One region of the Micromonospora sp. NPDC092111 genome, then DNA from elsewhere that is predicted to be linked to it. Evidence: riboswitches for the same ligand, from Rfam matches in the RefSeq annotation. Region 1 holds a riboswitch; the other holds the start of a gene.
The links. A riboswitch is a leader RNA that binds a small molecule or an ion and turns the genes downstream of it on or off. The one in region 1 is predicted to bind cobalamin.

Region 1 (3,405 bases):
CCGTACCGGGCGACCTTGTCCCGTACGGCGGCCCACGCCTCGGGTCGGGTCGGCCGGACGGCCGGCCAGTGGTCCGGGTGCAGCACCCCGCCGGCGGCCCGGGTCAGCGGGTACGCCGGGTGCGGCCCACCTGCCGCCGCCAGGTCGGCGGAGGCGTCGTACGCGGCGAGGGCGATCTCCTCGGCGATCCGGGTGGACAGCGCCAGCGCCTCCGGCGAGTCGAACGGCAGTCGCAGCGAGGCGAGCACGTCGGCCAGCCCCATCACGCCCAGCCCCAGCGGACGCCAGCGCCGGTGCGCGGTGCGCGCCTGTTCGGTGGGGAACCAGTTCCGGTCGATCGCCCGGTCCAGTGCCCCCACCGCCAGCCGGACCGTCGCGGCCAGCCCGACGAAGTCCACGGCCAGGCCCGGCCGGTCGACACCGGTCGAAGCGGCCGGTTGCGCCCGGTCGAAGCCGGTTCCGGCGGCGGATTCCGCCTGGTCGGGGCCGGTTCCGGGGGTCAGGCCCGCCGGGTCGACGCCGGTTCCGGCGACTGGGTGGGGCGCGGCGGGGTCGGTGCGGGCGCCGGTCGGCGTCGGGATCAGGTGGGCGGCCAGGTTGATCGAGCCGAGGGTGCAGACCGCCGTCTCGTCGTCGCTGGTCACCTCCAGGATCTCGGTGCACAGGTTGGAGTGGTGCACCACCCCGCCGCCGTTGCCGACCTGGTTACAGGTGCGGTTCGCCGCGTCGGCGAACGTCAGCCAGCCGTTGCCGGTCTGCGCCAGGGTGCGCATCATCCGGCCGTACAACGTGCGGGCCGGCAGGGTCCGGACGGCCCGGCCGGCCGCCTCCGCCGCCCGGTACGCGGCGTCGAACTCGTCGCCCCACAGGTCGACCAGCTCCGGCACCTCCTTCGGGTCGAACAGCGACCAGTCGGCGTCCGCCTCGACCCGGCGCATGAACTCGTCCGGCACCCAGTTGGCCAGGTTCAGGTTGTGCGTACGCCGGGCCTCGTCGCCGGTGTTGTCCCGCAGCTCCAGGAACTCCTCGATGTCGGCGTGCCAGGTGTCCAGGTAGACGCAGGCCGCGCCCTTGCGCCGGCCGCCCTGGTTGACCGCCGCCACGCTGGCGTCCAGGGTGCGCAGCCACGGCACGATCCCGTTGGAACGGCCGTTGGTGCCCCGGATCAGCGACCCCCGCGAGCGCACCCGGGAGAACGAGATGCCGATCCCGCCGGCGAACTTGGACAGCTTCGCCACCTGCGCGTAACGCTCGTAGATCGAGTCCAGCTCGTCCCGGGGCGAGTCGACCAGGAAACAGGAGGAGAGCTGCTGGTGCCGCGCCCCGGCGTTGAACAGGGTCGGCGAGCTGGGCAGGTAGGCCAGCCGGGCCATCGCCCGGTACAGCTCGCCAACCTCCGCGACGGTGTCCGACAGGCCGGCCGCCACCCGCAGCCAGAAGTGCTGCGGCCGTTCCAGCACCGCCCGGGTGTGCGGGTGGCGCAGCAGATAGCGGTCGTGCAACGTGCGCAGGCCGAAGTACTCGAACGCGTCGTCGTGGGCATGGTCGACCAGGGCTTCGAGGGTGGCGGTGTGCGCCGCGACGAAGCCGGCGAAGCCCGGGTCCAGCAACCCTTCCGCGTACGCTGCCGCGACGCTGTCGCCGAACGTGGTGATGCCCTGGCCGGTGGTCTCGTCGGCGATCCGCCCGGCGAGCAGGCGCGCGGCGAGCGTCGCGTACGCCGGCTCCTCGGCGGTCAGCCCGGCCGCCGCCGCGATGGCCAGCTCGGTCAGCTCGCCGGGGTCGGCGTCGGCGGTCCGCCCCGACTCGACCAGGGCGAGGATCCGCCCCGGGTCGGTGTCGGGCAGGTCGTGGTGGTGCCGGTGCAGCAGGTCCCGCAGCGCCCCGACGGGGGCGAGGGTGGATGACGCCGTCACGTGCTCTCCTGGGTCGTCGGTGTGGGACCGCAGGAGGGCACGACGGCACGCCGGATCCCCGCCGGTCGGTGTGCCGGCGGTGCTCCGTACGGCTCGACGGCCCTCCCACGGGACCCCGAGGTGGTACGCGCACCCGGTCGGGCGCGCCCTGCTGGCAGGTCTTCGGACTCACGGGCAGGCGCGTCTCCGCGCTTGGCCTACTGGCCGTCGCTTCCCGGGCCCCGTCGGGCCCAGTGCTCGAATGACGGCGGTCGTTCCCGCTCACCGCTGCGGGGCAGTCCCGGACTCGCACCGGGTTCCCTGTTCGGCCCGACGCCTGGCGGACGCCGGAGCCTGGCGGACACACGTGTCGCACCAGCAGTGCCAGTGATCCTAGATGTAGTGGGTCGCAAAAAGCCAACACACCACATGCTGTGGGCGTGTCACCTCCGCCGGGCGCGTCCTGCGGGCAGGAGTCGGCCGGGTCGTACCCGTCGCTGGGCGTCGTCAGGCCACCGCCCGGCCGACCAGCGCGCGGTTTCCTTCCGGCCACCCCGGCGTCTTGCGGGCAAGGGCTGGTCCGGACCTGGCTGGGTCACGAGCCGAGCCCGATCGTGGAGGTCACCGGCACGGCGGCGGCCAACCCGAGGAACACGGACGCCCCGCTGGTCCCGATGGATGCCCTCCCGTGCCAGCCGTTGCCATCCGTTGCCGTCCGTTGCCGTCCGTTGCCGTCCGGTCACCGGGATGGTCGGCGGCGCGACGGATTCGTCCCCGCCGCCCGGTTTGCCGCCGCTCATGCCGGGAAGTCGGGGAACGTGCGAGCGCTGATGACGAAACTGGAACAGACCACCGCGCTGGACCGGGTGAGCGACCGGTTGCAACGCGCCGTGCAGGCGACGCTGCGCCCCCAGCGGGTCCGTGACCTGCTGCACGGCGTCTTCCTGGGCCACCCGCTGCACCCGGCGATGGTGCAGGTGCCGGTGGGTGCCTGGCTCAGCGCGGCGGTGGTCGACCTGCTCCCCGGTCAACGGCGCGCGGCCACCACCCTGGTCGCGCTCGGTACCGTCAGCGCGGTGCCGGCCGCCGTCGCCGGGCTCAACGACTGGGCCGAGCTCTCCCGTGACCAGCGCCGGGTCGGGCTGGTCCACGCCGCCGCCAACACCATCGGCCTGACCCTGTACGCCGGCTCCCTCGCCGCCCGGCTGCGCGGCCGGCACGGCACCGGTAGAGCACTGGCGTACCTCGGGTTGAGCGCGGCGAGCGCGGGGGCGTACCTCGGTGGGCACCTGGCGTACAAGCAGGGGGCACAGGCCAGCCAGAGCGTCTCCGAGCTGCACCGGATGGGTGACCAGTGGCAGCCGGTGGCCGACCTGGCCGAACTCCCGCAGCGGAAGCTGATCACCCGCGAGGTGGACGACGTCTCGGTGATCCTCTACCGGCACGGCGACGAGGTCACCGTGATGCTGGAGCGCTGCCCGCACCAGAGCGGCCCGCTCGGCGAGGGCGA
Region 2 (3,405 bases), on a different contig from region 1:
TCGTGGTGCAGTTCGGCGGCGCGCACCAGGTCCCAGATCTGGTTCCGGACGGTGGGCACCTTGGTCGGGTCGAGGGCCTGCACGGTGGCGTACTCGTCGAGGAGCTGTTCCAGTCTCGCCAGGTCGCCATAGGTCTCGGCGCGGGCCATCGGCGGCACCAGGTGGTCGACGACCACGGCGTGTGCCCGGCGTTTGGCCTGGGTGCCCTCACCGGGGTCGTTGACGATGAACGGGTAGACCAGCGGCAGGTCGCCGAGGACGGCGTCGGGGGCGCAGTCGGCGGCGAGGCCGAGCCCCTTGCCGGGCAGCCACTCCAGGGTGCCGTGCTTGCCCAGGTGCACCACCGCGTCGGCGCCGAAGCCGCCGTCGGCGACCGACGCCGCCAGCCACCGGTACGCGGCCAGGTAGTGGTGGCTCGGCGGCAGGTCGGGATCGTGGTAGATGGCGATCGGGTTCTCGCCGAAGCCGCGCGGCGGCTGGATCAGCAGCGTCACGTTGCCGAGCCGCAGCCCGGCCAGGACGAGGTCGCCGTCGTCGGTGTAGAGCCGGCCGGGCGGGTCACCCCAGTGCTCGCGGATCCGGTCCCGCAGCCCGGCCGGCACGGCGTCGAACCAGCGCCGGTAGGTCGCCCCGGGCACCCGCGCCTCGGCGGCGGCGAGTTGTTCCGGGGTGAGCCACTCGACGTCGTGCCCGCCGGCGGCGATCAGGGCGTGGATCAGCGCGTCCCCGTCGGTGGGCGGCGGCGCGTCGCCGAGGTGGTAGCCGGCGTCGGCGAGGGCGGCGAGCAGCCGGACCGCCGAGGCCGGGGTGTCCAGCCCGACGGCGTTGCCAACCCGGGAGTGTTTCGTCGGGTACGAGCTGAGCACGATCGCCAGCCGCTTGTCGGCGTTGTCCAGGTGCCGCAGCCGGGCCTGCCGGACGGCGATGCCGGCCACCCGGGCGGCCCGTTCCGGGTCGGCGACGTAGACCGACAGGCCGTCGGCGTCGATCCGCTTGAAGGAGAACGGCACGGTGACGATCCGGCCGTCGAACTCGGGGATGGCGACCTGCATCGCCGCGTCCAGCGGGGAGAGCCCGGCGTCGCTGCCGGCCCACTGGTCCCGGGTGCTGGTCAGGCAGAGCGCCTGGATCACCGGCACGTCCAGGGCGGCGAGCGCGCCGACATCCCAGGCGTCCTCGTCGCCCCCGCCGGAGGCGTCGGCGGCGACCGTCCCGCCGGCCGCGAGGACGGTGACGACGAGGGCGTCGCAGCGGGCGAACAGGTCGAGCAGCCCGTCGCCGGGGGCCAGGCCGCGCAGCGAGCCGCAGAAGATCGGCAGCGGGTGTCCACCGGCCGCGCCGACCGCGCCGGCCAGGGTCTCGACGAAGCCGGTGTTCCCGACCAGCGCGTGCGCCCGGTAGAAGACGATCCCGACCGTCGGCCGCCCCCCGTCGTCCCCCACGCCGGCCACCGGCGGGTCGCCGAGGATCCCGTACGCCGGGGTGGGCTCGGGCGGGTCGAAGCCCTCGCCGGTGAGCAGCACCGTGTCGGAGAGGAACCGGGCTAGCTGGGCCAGGTTTCGCGGACCGCCTTCGACCAGGTAGGACAGCGCCTCGGTGGCCACTCCGGCGGCCACCGTGGAGGCCGCCGTCAGCTCCGCGTCGGGCACCGACTCGCCGCCGAGGACGACCGTCGGCACCCCGGAGTCGAGCACCGCCGCCAAGCCGTCCGGCCACGCCTGCCGGCCACCGAGCAGGCGTACGACGGCAAGGTCGACGCCGTCGAGCAGCGCCGGCACGGCGTCCACGCCGACCCGGGCGGGGTTGGCCAGTCGGTAGCCGGCGGCACTGGCGCGGGCGGCGAGCAGGTCGGTGTCGGCGGTGGACAACAACAGGATGCGCACGGACAGCTCCGGAGAGTGACACCCGAGCCGCCGCGAGGGTGGTCGGGTGAGGCGAGGGTGGGCACCGGTCAGCGGTGGCGGCAGGAGTACCGGCTCATCCGCGTCGACCGACGCGGAGGGTCGGCGCGGTCGTCAGCGGTGCGCGGTGGGGCGACCGGCGCAGCGGCCACCGGCCGACGCGGCCGTACCGCTGAACCCCGGGGCGGCGGTGCCGCTGAACCCCAAGACGGCGGCACGACTGAAGTCCGGGGCGGCGGCACGACTGAGCGCCGGAGCGGCGGTGCGGCCGATCGCGGCCCCGGCGGCACGCCGGAGCGGGAGACGACGGTCGTCGTCGACAATGGGGACGCTGCGCGTCATCGGGTCCTCCTCGGGTGTCCACGCCCTGGGGCTCTCCGACGGCCGAAGTATCCTGGCTTCCCGGATCGACGCTCACCCCCGGCCTTCCAACCGCAGACACACGGCCGTGACTCACGAGGGGGGATCGCTCCCCGGTGACAGTGGCGGGACCGCGCCGGAATCACACCGGCTTCCTTCACTGCCGTCAGGCCGCGAATGCTGCCACACCCGTCGCCCCGAGGTCAACGGCCATCGCCCGGCCACCCCGGAGCAGACAGCCAATCGACGCACGGCGATCGTTCACCCTTTCCACCATTCACCAGCGACGATGTGTCACCGACGCGGGGAAGGCACGGTCGCCATTGCGGCCGGCGGGACCCTCGCCGGCACGGGGCAGCCCAGGGCCGGTGCCAGGGCGACACCAAGGCGACACCGAGGCGGCCAGAGCGATCCGGCCGGACGGGTTCCCGACCCGTTCCCCGACCATTCCGCAGACTCCGTACGCTCCCCGCACCCGGCCCACCCAGCCGGGTGGACGGCGGGCCGCCCGCCGCCCGCCCCAGCGGACACCGGTCGGCCCGACGTGGCGGTGATCACTGGACGGGCGGGTTCTCCGGTGCGCGAGGCAGGGAGAACACACCGGCCGCACCCACACCCTCTCAGGCCACAGCCGCGCGGCCTTCCCACCGGCACACCCCGGCCGTCGAGGTCGCCCGACCGGGAACGGGCCATCGCCCGGCAGGGCCAGACGCAGCGTAGGGCCGCCGTCGACGGGGCGGACGGGAGCGGCGACCGACGGGGCCAGCAGACCGGTGAGAACGGAAAGTCAGCGGATCCGACGCTCCGGGTGGGCCCGGTTCCAGGCCCGCATCCGCTCCGGGTAGCCGGTCCTGGCCGCCTCGTAGAGCGGCACGGCATGCCGGTGCGCCAGCTTGGCCGCCGTCCGTGGCGAGCCGGTCCGGCGGCGGATCCACTCGCCGTCGTGGGCGATCGCCACCACGGTGGTGTCGGTCGCGGTGGTCTCGGGTTCGAGGTAGAACTCCACCCCCCGGTGACCGGCGACGAACTCCTCCAGCGCGGCCAGGTCCTCCCGGGTGGCCTCCCGGTCGAGCTTCGTCGGGGTTCCCTCGGCGATCCGGGGCCGCCGGCTGAACCAGCCCATCTGCCCGCTCCTCTCCTCGGC

Region 2: linked by a shared signal. The riboswitch ahead of cobN (cobaltochelatase subunit CobN) and the one ahead of ACIQG9_RS11495 (ribonucleoside-diphosphate reductase subunit alpha) in region 1 are both predicted to bind cobalamin.

Annotation. Positions count from the first base shown of each region.
Region 1 covers NZ_JBIVRQ010000004.1:191,520-194,924, reverse strand. Annotated here, with positions in the region: gene ACIQG9_RS11495 (ribonucleoside-diphosphate reductase subunit alpha) at 1-1,880, opposite strand, end outside; cobalamin riboswitch at 2,073-2,221, opposite strand; gene ACIQG9_RS11490 (Rieske 2Fe-2S domain-containing protein) at 2,714-3,405, shown strand, end outside.
Region 2 covers NZ_JBIVRQ010000001.1:171,960-175,364, forward strand. Annotated here, with positions in the region: gene cobN (cobaltochelatase subunit CobN) at 1-1,883, opposite strand, end outside; cobalamin riboswitch at 2,289-2,419, opposite strand; gene ACIQG9_RS00755 (hypothetical protein) at 3,049-3,384, opposite strand.